3 regions of the Ureibacillus sp. GCM10028918 genome follow, and region 2 is predicted to be linked to each of the others. Evidence: predicted binding sites of a transcription regulator. Region 2 holds the regulator's gene; each other region holds the start of a gene.
What was found. The regulator LexA, encoded in region 2, represses DNA repair genes until DNA is damaged. The targets are predictions, from matches to a motif close to CGAACATATGTTCG.
Positions count from the first base shown of each region.

Region 1 (6,182 bases), on a different contig from region 2:
ATGACTTGGGTCTGAATCATCTAAAAACATATTATAATTTAGTACCAGTTTATGAGGTTTATCACCAAGTTCGTAAGTTAGATTCATGACAGCAAACTGTTTGTTATTAATCGTTTCAACTTCGGAACTTTCAATTGTTCCTTCTATCTTAATGCTATCCGCATAAAGTTCGATGCGAGAATTGATATAATTCTGGACTATTTTAGTATTAAATAACTGTTGATTGCCCAATTCTTGATTCATTGCATGCCCGAGTTCAGCGAAATCCACTTTCAGTTCATAATTAATATTATGATCATTTACCTCAATAAGAGAGTAACCTTCACTATTATTAGTATGAGCGTATGTAGAAGGGAGTTGAACGGTAGCGGTAATTGAAAGTACTAGCAAAATAAGTAAAAATAGTTTTTTCATTAAATCTACTCCGTTTTTAATTGATTATTAGCAAGCGTTAAAAATATGGAAAGACAAGGAGTGAAGTGACTCCTCGTCTTATTTTTTGTTTTCTGGATTACTTATCAGTTTTGATAAATACAGGATTTGAATAGAACCAAAGATCTGTCCATGGGTCTTCACCACGAGGGTCTGTTGCTGGTTCTAATTGATCTGTGTTCGTACCACGTAAACGGATATAGCTGTCCTTTTCAACATTTTCTAAAGTATAAGTGATTTCAATGTATTCTCCATTTTTTGTCCAGTCTTCTTCCGTGAAACGTTCAACAACTTTTGTAGTTGGGTTTGTCGCAGTGGAGCGATCTTCTACTGCGCCCGTAACTTCTCCCATAATTAAGTCAACGCGTTTTACTTCTGGTTTATCCCCATTGGCATTCGCAGCGTTTGGATCTTTCATGCGAATCGTTACTGTTACATCCTTGGATTTTCCTGGTAAAGTAAGTGTTTCACCCAAAGTTGCTGAATTTCCATTTGATTGTGCAAATAAAGGAGATTTCCCACCTGCTTGAACTTTCATATCCAGTTCAGAAATTAGGTCACCTGTAGTAACAAATACATTTCCGCCGCGAAGACTTTCCATAATATCATCGTAGTCTTTTTCAGCTTTTACATAAGTTTTGGAAAATTCGCCAGGCCAGAAGTCACTACCGCCATCACGCCAGTTGACATGTGAGTCGGATGTGGCAGTAATCCACCAATGTCTTCCTTCACCAAGCATAGAATCCCACAGACCGCCAACCTTAGCAGCCATTTGATCAAATCCACCCATTGTTGGGTAGTTGCCATATGAACCGCGAGCACCATTATCAAGTTCGCCATCAGGAGTTAATGCGGCCGCTTGATGGCCCGGAGCACCTTCCATCCCAATTGAGATATTAGGGGCTAAATCGTTCCAATTACGGAACTCCTCAGGTGTATCTTGCCCCCACTCGCCATCACCAGTTGCTGAACGTGATGGATGGTGAGCGATATGAATTGGCTGTTCGTCCTCATCCAACTCAGTTAACATATAGTTTAAAGCATCAATCATTGTAGATTCAGTATCCCTGCTACCATCGTTTGGATATGGTTCGCGTTTATTAAATTGACTTTCGATATCATAAAGAATTTGTGATTCGTTATCCACTTTGGGGATCATCAATGTACTATGGTCTGCAGCAGGAGTATCAAATTCCATTCCATAGAATTGAATTAGCTCTGGAAATGCTTCACGTGATTTTAATAGTTCAGGATAAGCTTGCTCTAAATTTACCTTTGAATGGTTAGGGCCACCATGATCCGTTGTCATAACCCAGTCAAGCCCGTATTCTGTTGCTTTTTCTGCATTTTTCACTATTGGGTAAATAGCATCTCCGCCTTGAATTGGTGTCGGAGGATTTGTAGAGTTGTCCCAACCAACACTCCATTCACTATGGACATGATGATCCCCTGCTAGCCAAGTCTTATTCTTTTGTTTTACTTCTTCTTGAGTTAATTGTTTTGCTGCTACTGTCGGGCTATTTCCATCAGTAGTAAAAGCTTGTGTAGAAAAAGCTGCAGTGGCAAGAATGCTTGTTGCGATTAATGGTATTACTTTTTTTACTCTTTTTTGCATTTGAAAGTTCCTCCTAAAATGGTGAGATGTCCAACTGTTTGAATTATAGGAAGTAAATGTATAGATAAGGTTACTAGAATATGAATATAGTGTAAATTTCGCATTTTTTATATAAAATGATAAATTATCATCATTTTAAAATGGGGCGTATAGAATAGTAGTAAATTTTTCTATGAAGATAAAGTATCGATAATTATAATAGGAATACTGAAATTGCAATTACGATAGGAGAAAAAAACTATGGGCGCATACTAAACAGAGTGCTTGAAAATACAAACTAGAAAATATAAATGAGAATAAGCTAGATGAAACTATAGAGGAATCTTGCTTAACTACATAAACCCAACAACAAATTCTGTGTTGCCAAATACACTCTGGGCACAGTGAAGCAGTTGCATGGTTGGAAATCGTATAAACATTAGTCAAGAACGGATTCTTAATATAGGAATTCGTTCTTTTGCTTGTTACGGAGAGTGTGTTTTCAACTAATCAGGGCTAAATTGTTTAGTAACGTTCCTTAACCACACTATTCATAATAATCCTCCAGCAGGTAATACTGTAAAAACAGATTGTAAAATGGAGGACGGAAGTATGCCTGAATTGCCAGAGATGGAAACATATAAAACATTATTGGGGTCATTGATAGATGGGCAAAAAATTTCTGATGTAGAGATTGGACGGGAAAAGTCTATTAATGTACCAGTGGAGCGGTTTACTACGCAAGTTTCAAATCAAGCTATAAAAACGATTAATAGAAGAGCTAAGTATTTAATTTTCCAACTACAGGATGATTCATGTTTACTGTTACACTTAATGCTTGGTGGATGGATGTTTTTTGGCAAAGAAGAGGATAAACCAAACAGGACCATTCAAGTAAAGCTTTCGTTTGGGGAACAGCATTTATATTTCATTGGACTGCGATTAGGCTACCTGCATCTTTTATCACCTGAAGAGGTTAAAGAAGAGTTAGAAAAACTGGGACCTGAAGTACTCCATCCTGATTTTACATTGGATGCCTTTCAACAGCTAATGCAAAAAAGAAAAGGAACGATAAAAACAACATTAATCAATCAAGAAGTGCTGGCCGGAATAGGGAATGGGTATTCTGATGAGATTCTTTGGCATGCAGAGATTCGCCCTGATAAAAAAATCAATGAGCTAGCCGATCAACAATTAACCAGGCTTTATCATTCGATTCAATTTATCCTTAAAAAAGGAATAGAACAAGGTGGTTATATGGATAATCCGTTATATAAGGGCGATGGAAAAACAGGAGGCTACCAATTTTATGTTTACGATAAAGAAGGCAAAGAATGTTCTCGTTGCGATACTATCATTATAAAAAAAGAAATTTCATCACGGAAAACTTACTTTTGCCCCAATTGCCAGCAATAAGGCTATTGAAACGATTTATATCTTGGAGGTGGAACAACGCGGGGCTGGTAATGGATAAAATTGAAATAACAGATGAAATGTGTTCATTGCTTGATAACTTTGGAGAGAAGAATATTTGATGGACAAAGTACATCAAAATAATTAACCCACCAACATCCTTGTGTTGCCACATACACTCTGCCCCCTGTGAAGCACTCGCGATTCTGGAGTTAAAATAATAATCAAAACCTTTGAAAAATGTTTACTGACGGAATTTTCAAGGTTTTTTTATTCCGAAAATCAATATAGTAGCAGGACTTTAGAAATATAATCCAAGTGAAAATAGGGGATTTATATGATTAGTAGTACAGGTAATGGGATTCAGAATTTTAAATCAAAGAAGCCATTATTTCATAGTATTTAGAGGTAGTCTAAAGAATAAAATTACATTTTACCTCACAATAAAATGTAGTGTCAATAATAAATTTGTATTATTTTCAGAAAAGTGTTACAATGGACTTGCAATTGTTTTTAATCGTATTCTTAATTCCGCTGTTTTTTGTAGATCGAATTAAGGATGCGTTTTTTTATTTCCTTTTTTAAACCGAGGAAAAAATCCAAACATTTGTGTGAGCTATAAAAGAAGTTAGTTGAATAAAATTATCAATTTCCTATTTTTATTCTACAAGGAGGACTAAAATAATGAACTTAATCAATAAGAAAGTTACACACAAGCTTTTTGGCATGGGTAGCATAGTTAAACATAATGATTCTAGTATTGAAATACAATTCGCATCGGAAAACAAAATGTTTGTTTTTCCGGATGTATTCGGAAAGCACTTAAAACTTCATGATACTAGTGATGCTATATCACTCGAAAATATAATACAAAAAAAGGAAAATGAACGAAAGGAGGAAGAATGGAAAAAGGAAGAGGATAGAAAACTGCAACGAAAAAACCAGGAACTTCGCTTAGAACACGAAAAACTAATGAAAAATCATAAACTGCATCCGGAATCACAATTGGTCTTTTGGTGTGACACAGAAGAACAGAATAAAGTTTTTTCAGAGTGGAGGATTTTTTCAGGCGTAATAAAAAGTGGTAATAACAAGGGGAAACCCAACAAACCTATCCGCTTGCATCAAAATAGCGCTGTCCTACTAACATCAATAGGTTCTCGCATGCCGGAAAAAGACAGACGTATTTTAGGTGTCTATATGGTGAATGAAGATTTTATCGGAAAACTTTGTGAAGATGGATATGTTCCTGCCCATTCAAAATACAAACTCCAACTTACAGAACAGGAATCGGATCAGCTGCTTTTCTGGGAGTATTATATAAATGAGAAGTCCCCCGACAAAATGACATGGAATACAGGTAAACACCGTTATTTTGATAATTTATGGATGGCTCAAATTTTGCTTGATATCGCTTCGTTGAAAAGTGACCCGAAGGAGCGAGAGCTGGCACAACAATTTTTTAAACATTTTTGTAAAATGAATCAAATCACAGCTCAAGAGTTACCAAAACCAAATGGCACATTGATGCGTATTTAGGTGTTAGCCAGAAGATTGTTTACAAAGTTATTTCATGTAATTCATCCAACTGGTTGCTATATGGTAATGTCCGTTAATATTAATTGCTATTATATTTTTGGGTGAGAATTAATAGAGATAAATTTAAATAAATTTTAATTAAAGTACAAATGACTCAATCTACAGCATTTGCACTATTCATTATTAAAAATACTAAATTCAAATCTTACCAGTACCTCATACTGTGTTGCCACATACACTCTGCACATTGTGAAGCAGTCGCTCGGTTAGAAATAGTATAATGAGAAATGAACGAATACCCGTTGGGAAAATTCGTTCTTTTTTTCTTGTTGTACATTAAAAAGAAATAAAGTTAGTTTTGTTGAAGTAATTGAATGAACGAGGCAGGCTGGTACAATATGGGATAGTTGAAGAAAAATATGCCCAAATCGTCATCAAAAATTTCATTATGAGATATAAAATCTCTCTATTTTTATAGTTAAAGGAAGTACTAAATTAAGGAGGCCAGGGAATGGAATTATTAATCATAAGACATGGACAATCTGAAGCGGATATATTAGAAGTTCACGAGGGAGAGCAGATTATCCCTTAACGGAGTTGGGGGAGGAACAAGCTAGATTAATGGCTCAATACGTAGAAGGGAATGTTAGACCCGAAATTATTCTGACAAGTCCTCTGAAGAGAGCAAAAAAGACTGCAGATCTCCTGCAAGAAGTAATAGGTTGTGAGCTTGTGGAAGTAGATGATCTCATGGAGTTTAATAATGGTGTACTAGCAGGAATGTCCAGGAAAGAGGCATCCATTAAATATCCTTTTCCTGATGGAGGAAGGCCAATTCATGTGCCGATTAAAGATGGTGAATCAGAGTTAGATTTACGTTTTAGGGCTGAGAGAGTATTTAATAAGATTATTGTAGATTATAAACAGTATAAAAGAGTAGCAATCGTATCACATGGAGGACTTATCTCTAATTTCTTAAAGGGTGTTCTCAATCTGCCAAACAACAGTAAAACTATCTTTGCTACAGGAGATACTGGTTTGCATTTAATAGATATAAGAGAAGATAATAGCATAATAAAGTTCCTAAACAAACAAGATCACCTACTGATCTTCTAAATTTCCAGAATAAGAACGAAAGTGCCAATTATAGCTAATTCTCAAATAAAATTCTAGTTGAAGAGTAAACTGTGTGAAGATAAACTTA
Region 1 covers NZ_JBHTFK010000022.1:16,779-22,960, reverse strand. Annotated here, with positions in the region: gene ACFQU5_RS15755 (HupE/UreJ family protein) at 1-414, opposite strand, end outside; gene ACFQU5_RS15750 (CehA/McbA family metallohydrolase domain-containing protein) at 512-2,047, opposite strand; gene mutM (bifunctional DNA-formamidopyrimidine glycosylase/DNA-(apurinic or apyrimidinic site) lyase) at 2,639-3,442, shown strand; gene ACFQU5_RS15740 (malate synthase) at 4,124-4,978, shown strand; gene ACFQU5_RS15735 (histidine phosphatase family protein) at 5,600-6,094, shown strand.
Region 1: ACFQU5_RS15740 (malate synthase) is a predicted target of LexA. The motif match lies at 4,040-4,053, and genes of this name have one in related genera.

Region 2 (6,182 bases):
GGAACAAGTGGATAGTTTACAGCACCCCATTCACCATGAGCAGTGTGGATATCAGAATGGCAAATACCAGCATATTTAATTTCAATCAAAACATCATGCAAATCTAGGTCGCGTCGTGTAATTTCAGCAGCACGAAACGTTTTGTTTGGACCATCGATAGCTCTTGCTTTAGCAGTAATCATTAAAAATCCCTCCGATATAATTATGTCGACAAGAGAATAAATATTTATTGGCACTGTTGAATTGAATCTTATAAGGTGAGAATACCTTTTCTTCAATCACTCCCAAATATTCCCCGTACTAATATCTTAGTCCCTATAGTTAACTCTAGGTCAAGTATTTGTCTTAACTCATTTCGAGGAGCAAATTTTAAACAAACTTAATAAAATTAATTAATAATCAAATAGAATTAATTCTATTAAACTATTTAGTCAACTTTGAAATTAATTTTATAAAGTGATAAACTTTCCGTAATTCATAGAATAAACCCCTAAAAAATACTTTTATAAGAAAAGGTGATAAATGATGACAACATATTCTATTAGTGAAGTTGCAAAAGAATTAAATCTCACAGTATACACCTTGCGATACTACGACAAAGAGGGACTTATGCCTTTTGTTGAACGGACACCTAGTGGGACTAGAATATTCAAAGAAGAAGATATTGCATTTCTAAAAATCATACAATGTTTAAAATCAACTGGAATGCCTATAAGGGATATTAGAGAATTTATTGCTTGGTGCTTTGATGGCGACTCTACTCTACAACAAAGATATGATATGTTTTTAGACAGAAAAGCTAATGTAGAAGCACAAATGGAGGAACTTAGGAAAACACTCGAGGTAATTGAACATAAAACTTTATATTATAAAATTGCATTGGAAGCAGGTACGGAAGAGATTCATAAAGATCATAAAGTTTTGATATAAATATTATAGATGATGGGGCTAGTTCTTATTGTTCTAGCCCAATTACTTTGCAAAGGACGAATGGCCCAGAGTTCAGCCTTCAAGTCCCTCCATATATTCTATATATCTACGATGCACGGTTGCTTTACTTACTTGAAAATCTAGTCCTCTTAAAGTTGAAGCAATTTCTTGGAAGGTTAGTCCTTTTTCACGGAGTTTTACAATTTCTTCGATTGGTACCTCTATTCGTTCGCGCCCTTCATGATTATGCCGATTTTTAATATTCAACTCGGGGCGATAGCCATTATCTACAGCTCGTCTCATTCCTCTTTTAATTTTGGCATTGTGAATTTTTCGTTGATACTCTTCTACAATTGCTAAAATCTCAAGTAACATTGTATCCATCTCATTTAATGTTAAGGGTCCTGCATTATTTAAGGAATAAACGGTTGTCCCATTTTTATGCAGCAAATGCAAGACAGCCATTCGTGCATTACCGCGTCCCAAACGCGTTTCGTCTTGCACAAATAATACTGTTACATTTTTTTCCTTTATATAGTCCAGCATTTCAAGGAGTCCATCTCGTTCCACTTCATAACCACTATGTTGATCTTGGAAAATCTCTAAAACTTGAAAGTTCATTTCGCCCGCATAGCGGCGTAGTTCCTCTTCTTGCCGCACAAGGGATGTCTCTTGTGTATTTTTTTCTGTACTTACACGTGTATAGATGACTGCTTTGTTTTGTTTGCTCATTTATTCTTAACCGCTACCTCTACCGAATGAAGCTCTTCTTCACTCTTTAATTTTGCAATATGGATACTCTTTGAATTAACTGGAACCGTTAAGGCATGACCTGCCACAATATGTTCTCCAGTAAGACTATTCTCAGCTTTCACATGCTCGATCCACTCTTGTATTGTCATTTTACCACGATATTGTTCTGCTAATGTCCATAATGTATCGCCGTGCTGAATCTCAATTTGTTCGTATGTGTTTTTGCCATTATCAGTAATTAATAGAAATGCACCCATCACAAAGAAAGCAACGAATAACACCACAATATAAGTATTTTTTTGTAACCAGTTCATAAATTAAAACCTCTTTTCGAATAATTGTTTTGCGAATGTATGTTCCTAATTTAATACGAACACTTGTTTTTGTCAACACCAATTTCGAACCTATGTTTGCATTTCTGTTCATTCACTGATATACTATATGTAACTAATAGAGGTACATATTCACAAAAGAGGTGATAGAGTTGAAAAAAATATCAAAAAGACAAGAAGATATTTTAGCATTCATAAAAGAAGAGGTTCGTGCAAAAGGGTATCCGCCTTCTGTTCGTGAAATCGGGGAAGCAGTAGGTCTTGCCTCTAGTTCAACGGTACATGGACATTTAGCTCGTTTAGAGAGCAAAGGTTTAATTCGCCGAGACCCAACAAAGCCGCGCGCGATTGAAATATTAGATCAAGAAGAAGCAGCAATTCAAAAACAATCCGTTGTACATGTTCCTTTAGTAGGGAAAGTTACAGCAGGTCTACCTATTACAGCAATCGAAAATATCGAAGAATACTTCCCTCTACCAGATGCTTACGGTACAAGTGAAGAAAATCTATTCATGCTTGAAGTAATGGGAGAATCAATGATCGAGGCTGGGATATTAGATGGAGATTATGTCGTTGTCAAACATACGAACACTGCCAATAACGGGGAAATTGTAGTTGCAATGACTGAAGATGACGAAGCAACGGTAAAACGTTTCTTTAAAGAGAAAACGCATTTCCGTCTTCAACCTGAAAACTCAAGTATGGACCCAATCCTAGTAAATCAAGTAACGATTTTAGGTAAAGTAGTAGGGTTATATCGCAATATTCATTAAAAAAAGTTGTCTCGTTAGTCAATAGACTGTGAGACAACCTTTTTGTTTAAACGGGATATTTTTGTGCGCTTTATTTACATAAGGACTCTAAAATAACAAGATTTTCAGGTAAGAACTGCCTATTAGAGTAGCTATGAGACCACTGTTGCATTTTGCTGTTTATTAGCTACACACGCGTCGATAAACGACTTAAACAGATTTTTCGCATGTTCGTCCCCCGCGATCGCCATCTCCTCTGGATGCCATTGTACCCCAACACAATAAGGGTAATCTTTTATTTCAAAGGCTTCAATGATGCCGTCACTCGCCTTAGCGGTAATTTCGAAAATATCAGGCACTTTCTTCAATGCTTGATGATGGAATGAATTCACGGCAATTTTCTCTTTTCCGATACTTTCGTGTAGCTTACTGCCCTTGGTAATCTCGATATAGTGGGATGCTTCTTTTCTGCGAGCATTTTGTTTATGAAGGATTGGCGTATGCTCATACTGGGAATTGATATCTTGATAGAGTGTCCCGCCTAAAGCTACATTCAATAGCTGAATCCCGCGACAAATCCCGAAGATCGGCATCGTTTTCTTAAGAGCCGCTTCAGTCAGCTCAAGTTCCACTTCATCTCGTTCCAGCATAATATCGCCAATGTTAATGTGCGGCTCTTCATCAAAGAAATGCGGATGTACGTCTACCCCGCCTGTCAGCAGTAAACCATCGATTCCTTCCAACAGCTGCTCAGCATCACTTTCCACACCAAAAGGAATATTCACCGGAATTCCTCCCGCTTGAAGTACAGACTTCACATAGGCTTCATTAATACAATATTGTCCGTTGTTCGTTGTCATCGTAATACCGATAATTGGTTTCATTAAAAACCACCTCCATAATTCCTATAATAATAACTTGCTTTACAATATTCTAGCTTAACTTTGTTTTTCCTTTAAAATGTAAAAAAGAGTCGCCTCATACGAGAGAGACGGCCCAAGTGAATAAAAATATTAATCAAAATAAATTTGCATACCAGTCAAGTATTACTTCTCCGTAGAAATACACAATAATGGCTGCTAGAGCGATAGAGGGGCCAAATGGGACAGGAGTTTTTCTCCCTTGGTTGCGAATCTTCAGGACGATGATACCGACAATCATACCAATGAATGCTGATAGGAATAGTGTTAGCAACGTATTCAGAGTGCCTAAAACAAGGCCAATTAAAAAGAAGAGTTTAATATCTCCCCCACCCATCCCCCCATTAGAGACAACGGCAATAAGGTAAAGGATGCCAAAGCCAACTACTGCACCTAGCAAACTATCCCACCATGGGTCGATTGGCGAGAAAATGCGTCCTAATGCTAATAAAGGTAAGAAGAACAACAACACTTTATCTGGAATGAGCATATAAGCGAAGTCAGAAACTACTGTAATCATTAACAAGGAAATGAAAAGCAGGGCTACAGCCGTTTCAATTGTTAAGCCTAATTTCCAAACTGAGAACGAAAATAAAATCCCCGTAACAAGTTCCGTTAATAAATAAATCGGTGTTACTTTCGCATGACATGTACGGCATTTTCCTCGTAAAAATATGTAAGATAAAACAGGAATCAAATCTGGCAGCGTTAAACGACGCTGACAATTTGTGCAATGTGACGGTGGTGTTGAGATGGACTCCTTTTTAGGCACCCTTAAGCCAACTACATTAAAAAACGAACCAAATACAAGCCCAAAGATAAACGCAAATACAGTATAAGTAATCTCCAATTAACCGCACCTCCTACAAATAAATGGTCGGGACTCTATAAAGAATCCCGACAGGTTGATTGTTATTTCCAATACTTTTAATACTAATCGCCACAAATCAAATTATGACTCACCTTCACCTTCATAATAGAAGGTCGTTACCTGGATGGAAGCATTTAACGTTTCAGCTTCGGCTTCCACGAATTCGCCTTCTTCCCCTGGAAGTGAATAGCTAATCGAATCAATATGCATAATCCGTTTTAAATTTTCTATTTCCTCGATGAATTGCTGGATATTTTGGTTCTCGGATGCCTCGATTTCTAAGTTAAACGTGATGAGCTTTAGTTCTGGTGGAAGAGTCTGAGCAGCAATTTCTGATACAGGCGTTTCCACCGTTTCACCCGTTTCCTCCCCTTCAACTACTTCTGCATTTTCAGTTGTTTCGGCTTCATCTGTCTGACCTTCCGTAGCCTCGTCTGTTACAGCCTCTTCTTCAGGAACAGGGACAATATTTGATTCTGACACGAGAGCATCATAGCTATTAAATCCAATCGATGTAATACGAGTTTCAGTCACGAATTCAATCTCTTCCAAGTTTAACAATAACTGATCTATTTCACGAGATTGTGGCAATTTTTGACGTATTTCAAAAACATTAGATACTTCCGAAGTCCCTTCTTCTTCCAATGAAGCAATTTGACCTTGAAGTGTACTAATCTCCGTCTGCAAACCATTTATAGAGCCTTCCAGTGAATCAACGTGATCCTTTTTTGGCAACAGGATGTAATAATAGATTGCAAATAATAAAGCGGCTATTAATGCAATAAGTAATAATAAAGAAGAATTTTTATTACCAGAGAGCTTCATTATTGAACACCTCCAGTAGCTAAATAGGTTTCATTGATTAAGAGCGTGATTTCAACAGATTGTCTCGGAATGACATCGAAATCCGTTTCATCGTCTGTTCCAAGCTCTTCTCCTAGCCCAGAGCTTGTAATGGAAAGGACTTGTCCATCAATGAAATAAGAGCTATTGGATAGCCTTGAAACATAAGTCGATACATCACTTAACGTCTCAAAATCAATGGAGATTGAAACACTCTCAGGACTGAAAGTATAGTTACGTAAATAGGAATTACTCGGTTGCAGTCCTTGTATTTCATTGATTAATGGCGAAATTGGATAAGATACCATTTCTACAAATTGTAAGGACTGTTCTAAAGACCCTTCATTACCTGGTTGCAAAGTAGCTAAGTCTATATTTAATTGGTCACGTTGTGCAATAAGGTTTGATTCTTCTCTTTGCAATTCAACGATCTCTACCCAGGCAGTAAAGTATTGCCAAATTAATAATGTCAGTGCCAATAAAGTAATGATGCCTAGTAGGATATAAAGAAATTTGGATCCCTGTTGACTTTTTTCAAGTTTGGGTATGAGGTTAATATCTGGTATCATGATTGAATCTCCTTTAACGCCAGCCCAAGTAATGATGCATGTTTTGCTTTAAATCCTGGATAGTAACTTTCGATTAGTGAATCATCTACCATCTTTGCTGTAATAGGTAAAGTCTCTTGTAAGTAATTATGAATTTGATCAAGCAATGGATTATCTCCCATCACAATGATTTCATCAACGGACTTTTCTCCTTTATGTAGAGAAAAACGGAA
Region 2 covers NZ_JBHTFK010000005.1:225,609-231,790, forward strand. Annotated here, with positions in the region: gene ACFQU5_RS04415 (NAD(P)-dependent alcohol dehydrogenase) at 1-182, opposite strand, end outside; gene ACFQU5_RS04420 (MerR family transcriptional regulator) at 526-930, shown strand; gene ACFQU5_RS04425 (YneB family resolvase-like protein) at 1,003-1,662, opposite strand; gene yneA (cell division suppressor protein YneA) at 1,659-1,997, opposite strand; gene lexA (transcriptional repressor LexA) at 2,168-2,788, shown strand; gene ACFQU5_RS04440 (gamma-glutamyl-gamma-aminobutyrate hydrolase family protein) at 2,920-3,651, opposite strand; gene ACFQU5_RS04445 (prepilin peptidase) at 3,785-4,537, opposite strand; gene ACFQU5_RS04450 (potassium transporter) at 4,640-5,383, opposite strand; gene ACFQU5_RS04455 (malate synthase) at 5,383-5,970, opposite strand; gene pilM (type IV pilus biogenesis protein PilM) at 5,967-6,182, opposite strand, start outside.

Region 3 (6,182 bases), 780 kb from region 2:
GATAATTTAAATACATTAACTTTGCTCGATTCTTAACCTCATTCGATAATGCGCCGAAATCAGGCAAGAATTCATTTTCTTCTAGTAACGGCATTGTATCGAAGTGCATATCTCCAAGCGCTACACCAGATAAATAATCAGGATACCCAGGGTCAGGAAGAAGCATCGTATCACCAGGATTTAAAATCGCAATTGGCAGCTCTACCAAACCAATTTTCGAACCTCCCATAATCGCAACTTCCGTATCTGGATCAATGTCCACACTATACTCACGTTTGTAGAAGGCTGCAGCTGCTTCTTTTAATTCCTGGATTCCACGAAACGGTGAATATTTATGTGTTTGTGGATTGGCCGCAGCTTCTTGCATTGCTTTTATAATATGTGGCGGTGTTGGTCGATCAGGATTTCCTTGACCTAAGTTAATCACATCGCGTCCCTCGGCAATTGCTGCATTCACCCTTTGAACTAGGGCGGCAAAGAATTGGGTAGGAAGCTTTTGAAGTTTATTTGATAATTTCATGTGTATACCTCTTTTTCAATAAAATTTATAGATTTACTTACCATTAGAAGCGGAACATGCTGAACGCTATACTTTGTATAGATTTCAGAATATAATTACAATTGGATATGTAGGAATAATAGTACTTTTACGAGAAAATGTCTAGGGGGTTAGTGAAATGAAAATCGGATGTATTCAGATGAATGTAGGCTTCGGTAAAGTGGAAGAAAATTTCGAGCGTGCGGAACAATTAATCCGGGAAGCAGCAAGCAAAGGGGCAGAGCTTGTTGTTTTACCAGAAATGTGGAATACAGGGTATGCACTTGAAAAACTAGGGGAGCTGGCAGATCAAGAGGGAGCTCGTTCTAAAGCATTCTTGGAAAGTTTATCTAGTGAACTAGGCATACATATTGTTGGAGGCTCCGTAGCAACAGAAAAAGACGGCAAATTCTACAATACAATGTATGTATACAATAATGTAGGAAAACTAGTAAGCGAGTATAGTAAAGTTCATTTATTTAGATTAATGAACGAAGATAAATATCTAGAATCCGGCAATGACATGAATCGCTTCACTTTGGGTGGGGTCGAAGCAGGAGGCGTAATTTGTTATGATATTCGTTTCCCTGAATGGCTTCGAGCACACGCATTAGCTGGGGCCAACGTGTTATTTGTTTCAGCCCAATGGCCAACACCCCGCATCGACCACTGGAAAACATTATTACAAGCCCGTGCAATCGAAAACCAATGCTTCGTGATCGCCGTTAACCGCATTTCACGTAAAGTGGAAAATTTCAACGGCCAATCAATGATTATCGAACCATGGGGCGAAGTGCTTTGGACTGGCTCAGAGAAGGAAGAACTAGCTGTTATTGATGTAGATTTCTCAAAAGTAGAAGAAGTACGGAATCGAATCCCTGTTTACGATGATCGCCGTCCTAATCTTTATGCTGGTGTAGTACAGGAATAATGGTTAAGTTTAACGATTAAAACTATATTTTTATGTAATACAGGAAGTATATCAAATTTATAAACATACTAACATTTATAGCAAATCCTTACCCTAGGATGTGCTACTAAATGAGTAGTATGTTTTTTTTGTCCTGCTGATTTCATATTTTATCTGAACCTCGAATTAGTATAAAGACGCTAAATTGTTTAACTTGGCTAAGGATGTGGAATATATTATTACCGAGCAAAGGGTATATGGATAGAGTATATCGAAGTTCCGGAGTGATGATGCACTATAAAGTAGTAAGGGAGGGATGGACTTGGAAATGTATATGGGTGTAGTGATAAAGTTTTTAGTTGCCGTAGTATGTATAGTAATTATTATTCGAATCATAGGGCAAAAAGAATTATCACAAACGACACCGATTGACTTGATTTTTATAGTAATGCTAGTTGATATTGTGGGTGGGATGATTCATGAAAAAGATTTCAAATTTACCCATATCATATTTATCGTAGCGGTTTGGGGACTAGTGATATGGGGGGCTGAAAAACTGACCAGAAAGAAAACCTTCGAGCGGTTGATAGATGGAAAGCCAGAAATTATAATAAAAGATGGTACTGTGAATTCACAATTAATGGACAAAGAAAATTTAACAATGCAAGAGTTAAATACACAGTTAAGGAAAAAAGGTGTTTTTAATATTCATGAAGTTAGATTGGGAATCCTGGAAATTGACGGCAGTATTTCAGTTGATGTGTTAAAGGAAGATTCTAAACAGAAGTAAGTTTGGAATGTATTGCTTTCACGAATTCAATTCATGATTGAGCTCTGTCAAATTTACAAAATCTTAACCATATATCCTGCAACAAATTAAATATTTCACATACAATAATCTCGACTCTCTGGGGCTGTAATGGCTTTGGGGAGTTTTACTTTTATTAAGATATATTTTAAGGATGGTATTTGAAAATCAACTACATATTATGGGGTAAAGATAGTTTATAATATAGAGAAAAATATTGTTTTGGAGGATGAAAAATGCCCAAACAAGCCCTCATCATTGTCGACATGAGCAATGATTTTGTTGCGGATTATGGAAGTCTGACAGCAGGAAAGCCAGCGCAGGAAATTGTGCCGTATATTATCGAGCAAGCGAATGAATTTTTGCGTGATGACCAAATTGTAGTAGTAGCAATGGATGCACACGAAGAAAATGATGACCACTTTAAATTGTGGCCTGCCCATAATGTGGTCGAAACAAAAGGACAGGAGCTTTATGGTGATTTATTCACTTGGTTTAAAGAAAATGAATCCAATCCCAATGTCATCTATCAACCGAAAACAAATTACAATGCCTTCTTTAAGACTGGATTAGCTGGAAAATTAAAAGCATTAGATATTGAAAAAGTGCATGTTGTTGGTGTTTGCACAGACATTTGCGATTTTTTAACGGTCGCAGGAGCAGATGCGGAAGGATTTAAAACTGCAATTCATAGACGCGGTGTTGCGACGTTTACAGATTTAGGAGATACCTTTATTAATCATATGAAGACATGCTTCTTTACAGAAATACTTGAATAAGTGAGTTAGATGAGTTCTCTAGAGGTGATATCACTTCGTGAGAGCTTTTTTTTATTTATCTAAAATTGTCTTTGTCTTCACTAAATTACCCAAATAATTCCTCTTGCCGTCTCAACCGTCTCATTTTAAAATGAATAAAAGAACAAATGTTCGCATATACTGATCGTATGAATTGGGAGGTGGAAAAGATGTGTGCAAATGCTCTAAAGATAGCTGAATCCCTCGATGGAGATGTCTTTAAAATTTACGAACAGGCACCTAATCGGTCAATCATGTGTATTGATATGCGTTGCTTTTTTGCGAGCTGCATGGCGATGTTGGAAAATATTGATCCGCTCCAAGTGCCAATTGCTGTCGTGGGGAATTTTAAGCAAAAGGGAAGTATTGTACTTGCTGCGTCACCACCCATGAAAAAACGATTCGGTATAAAAACAGGCTCACGTCTTTTTGAAATCCCCAAACATCCCGATATCCGTTTATTTGAACCGAAAATGGAGTTCTTCGTACAAATGTCGATGGCAATTACAGATTTAATCAATCAATTCGTTCCAAAAGAAGCGATTCACGTTTATAGCATAGATGAAAGTTTCGTTGACCTAAGTGGTACCGAAAAGCTATGGGGCCCTCCAGAAGAAACGGCTAAATTTATTCAAGATAGTATTCTGCGCCAATTCCAAATTCCAAGTGCTGTCGGGATGGGGCCAAATATGCTCATAGCAAAGCTTGCACTCGATTTAGAAGCAAAAAAGACTGGTTTTGCAAAATGGACATATGAAGATGTTCCGAAAAAACTTTGGCCGATCTCCCCTCTGTCAGAAATGTGGGGAATTGGCCGAAGAACAGAGCGTTCATTAAACAACATGGGAATTTTTACGATTGGTGATTTAGCCCAGACCGATTTAAAAACCTTGGAGGACCGTTTTGGTATTATGGGGAATCAGCTCTACTATCATGCATGGGGAATCGATTTGTCGCCACTTGGGGCACCTCTTGCACAAGGACAAATCAGTTTCGGGAAAGGGCAAGTGTTGATGCGTGATTATCGCAGTCGGGACGAGATACTTACCGTTATTTTGGAAATGTGTGAAGACATCGCAAGGAGAACAAGAGAGGCTGGGCAAGCTGGGAGAACCATTACACTCGGCCTAAGTTATAGTAAGGATGCCTTTGGTGGCGGTTTTAATCGAGCTCGGACAATTGATGAACCAACAAATGATACGATGAAAATTTTTAAAGTGTGTCAGGAGTTGTTTGATGAGTATTATGCAGAGAGACCGGCAAGGCAAATTTCGATTAGTGTTTCCAAATTAGAATCGGAACGCTCCATACAGCTCAGCTTGTTTGACAATAAAAAATGGAAAAGACGAAAGCTTGGGGCGACCATGGATTATTTGCGGGCAAAGCATGGCTCAACAGCAGTTTTACGTGCCGTTTCCTATACAGAAGCCGGAACCGCAGTAAGGCGTGCGGAGCTTCTAGGTGGTCATAAGATGTAGTTGTTCGATTATGAACTTTTAGGATAAGAGGTGATAAGGATGATTCGGGACCGTGGAAATATTAAATGGAATGCGATGATGCTACCGGAGCATGTAAAGATGCTTCGAGATTGGCATGAGAAGGATGATGACGTTGAAAAGCCCGAATTGGATGAATGGGCACTTCAAGAACTTAGTGAACAATTGCAAATTGCCTATAAGAATAACGATGAAGTAGAGTTAAAGGTTTGGGAAAATAGAAATGTTTATAACGTGTCGGGGAAAATTACCCAATTGAATATCCCAAATTCTGCTCTTTATTTAGAAGATGGGCGCAAATTTTTATTTTCATCCCTTTTGAATGTTACGATTCTATCCTGACTCGTACCAGAACTAGTTTTCAAAACGATTTATGAGTTTTTTAAGAAGCACTGTGTATATTTAAGATTAAGAGTCAGTTTGTTAGTTGGTATCTTAATAAGGAGGTTGGTTACCTCCTTTCTACTCGGTTTAAGTCAAAATATAAAACAATGTTTAAAGAAAAAATAAGTTTTGAAAAGTGGGGAACAAATGAAAAATGAAAAATCTTAATAAGAATGGTCTGATGATATTATTAGCTGGATTAACAGTGTTTTTGTCAGTAGGTACACATTTTGTACATAGGTATTTACATATTTTCGATTCATATTTGGTCATTAAAGGAATGGGAGTTTTAACTGGAGAACTGATTTTCTTACAAGGTCTGTTGCTATTAACTCCTATCCTACTATTTATAATATGTTTATTAATATATAGAATTAATAGCGTTTCAGAATGGTTGCCGTGGATCATAATAATGACGATGACTTTTGGTAGCATTGCTATTATTGCGGGTGGAGATGGTTTAGTAGAATATCACTTTTCTATTTTCATGGTAATAGCCATGATTGCTTTCTACAATAGAATAAAATTAATACTAACTAGTACGATTATTTTTATGCTTCACCATGTTATGGGGTACTTTTTGTTTCCTGAATTACTTTGTGGAACAACAGATTACCATTTTCCATTATTGCTAATCCATATCATTTACTTAGTCTTAACAAGCGGTGCGACGATTTTATTAACCTATTCAAAACAGAAGAAAACGAAGGAATATAAAGAAAAAGTCAAAATGCAGCAAAGTACAATAAATGAGGTCTTGAATCGCTTAAACAATTCAAGTAAATTTGTGCTTGATTATGTAAATGAACTCACATCTGGCTCAGAAAGGCTAACAATAACAAGTCAGGAAATTGCATCCTCCATCCAAACAATTTCGGTAGGGGCGGAAGAACAAACGACTAAGTTGAAGCTGGGGGTTGACGCTATACATTCTGTAAAGACGGAAATAGAACAGATAAAGGAAAATACGAATAGAGTAAATGCAAATGCTAGAGATACGGAAAATCAAGTCAAAATCGGTATGGAAAAGATTCAAAAGATGTTCAATCAGATGCGTAATATTACCGAGACAGTCAACAAAGGAAACAATATGATTGAAAATCTTGAGCAAAATTCGAAAGCGATTGGAGATTTTGTTGGCACTATTGCATCTATTGCCGACCAAACAAGTTTATTGGCTCTTAATGCTTCCATCGAGGCAGCAAGAGCAGGGGAACAAGGAAATGGATTTGCTGTTGTGGCAAAGGAA
Region 3 covers NZ_JBHTFK010000005.1:1,004,787-1,010,968, reverse strand. Annotated here, with positions in the region: gene ACFQU5_RS07925 (pyridoxal phosphate-dependent aminotransferase) at 1-520, opposite strand, end outside; gene ACFQU5_RS07920 (carbon-nitrogen family hydrolase) at 678-1,469, shown strand; gene ACFQU5_RS07915 (DUF421 domain-containing protein) at 1,777-2,238, shown strand; gene ACFQU5_RS07910 (cysteine hydrolase family protein) at 2,493-3,035, shown strand; gene ACFQU5_RS07905 (Y-family DNA polymerase) at 3,224-4,531, shown strand; gene ACFQU5_RS07900 (YolD-like family protein) at 4,571-4,891, shown strand; gene ACFQU5_RS07895 (methyl-accepting chemotaxis protein) at 5,088-6,182, shown strand, end outside.
Region 3: ACFQU5_RS07905 (Y-family DNA polymerase) is a predicted target of LexA. The motif match lies at 3,175-3,188, and genes of this name have one in related genera.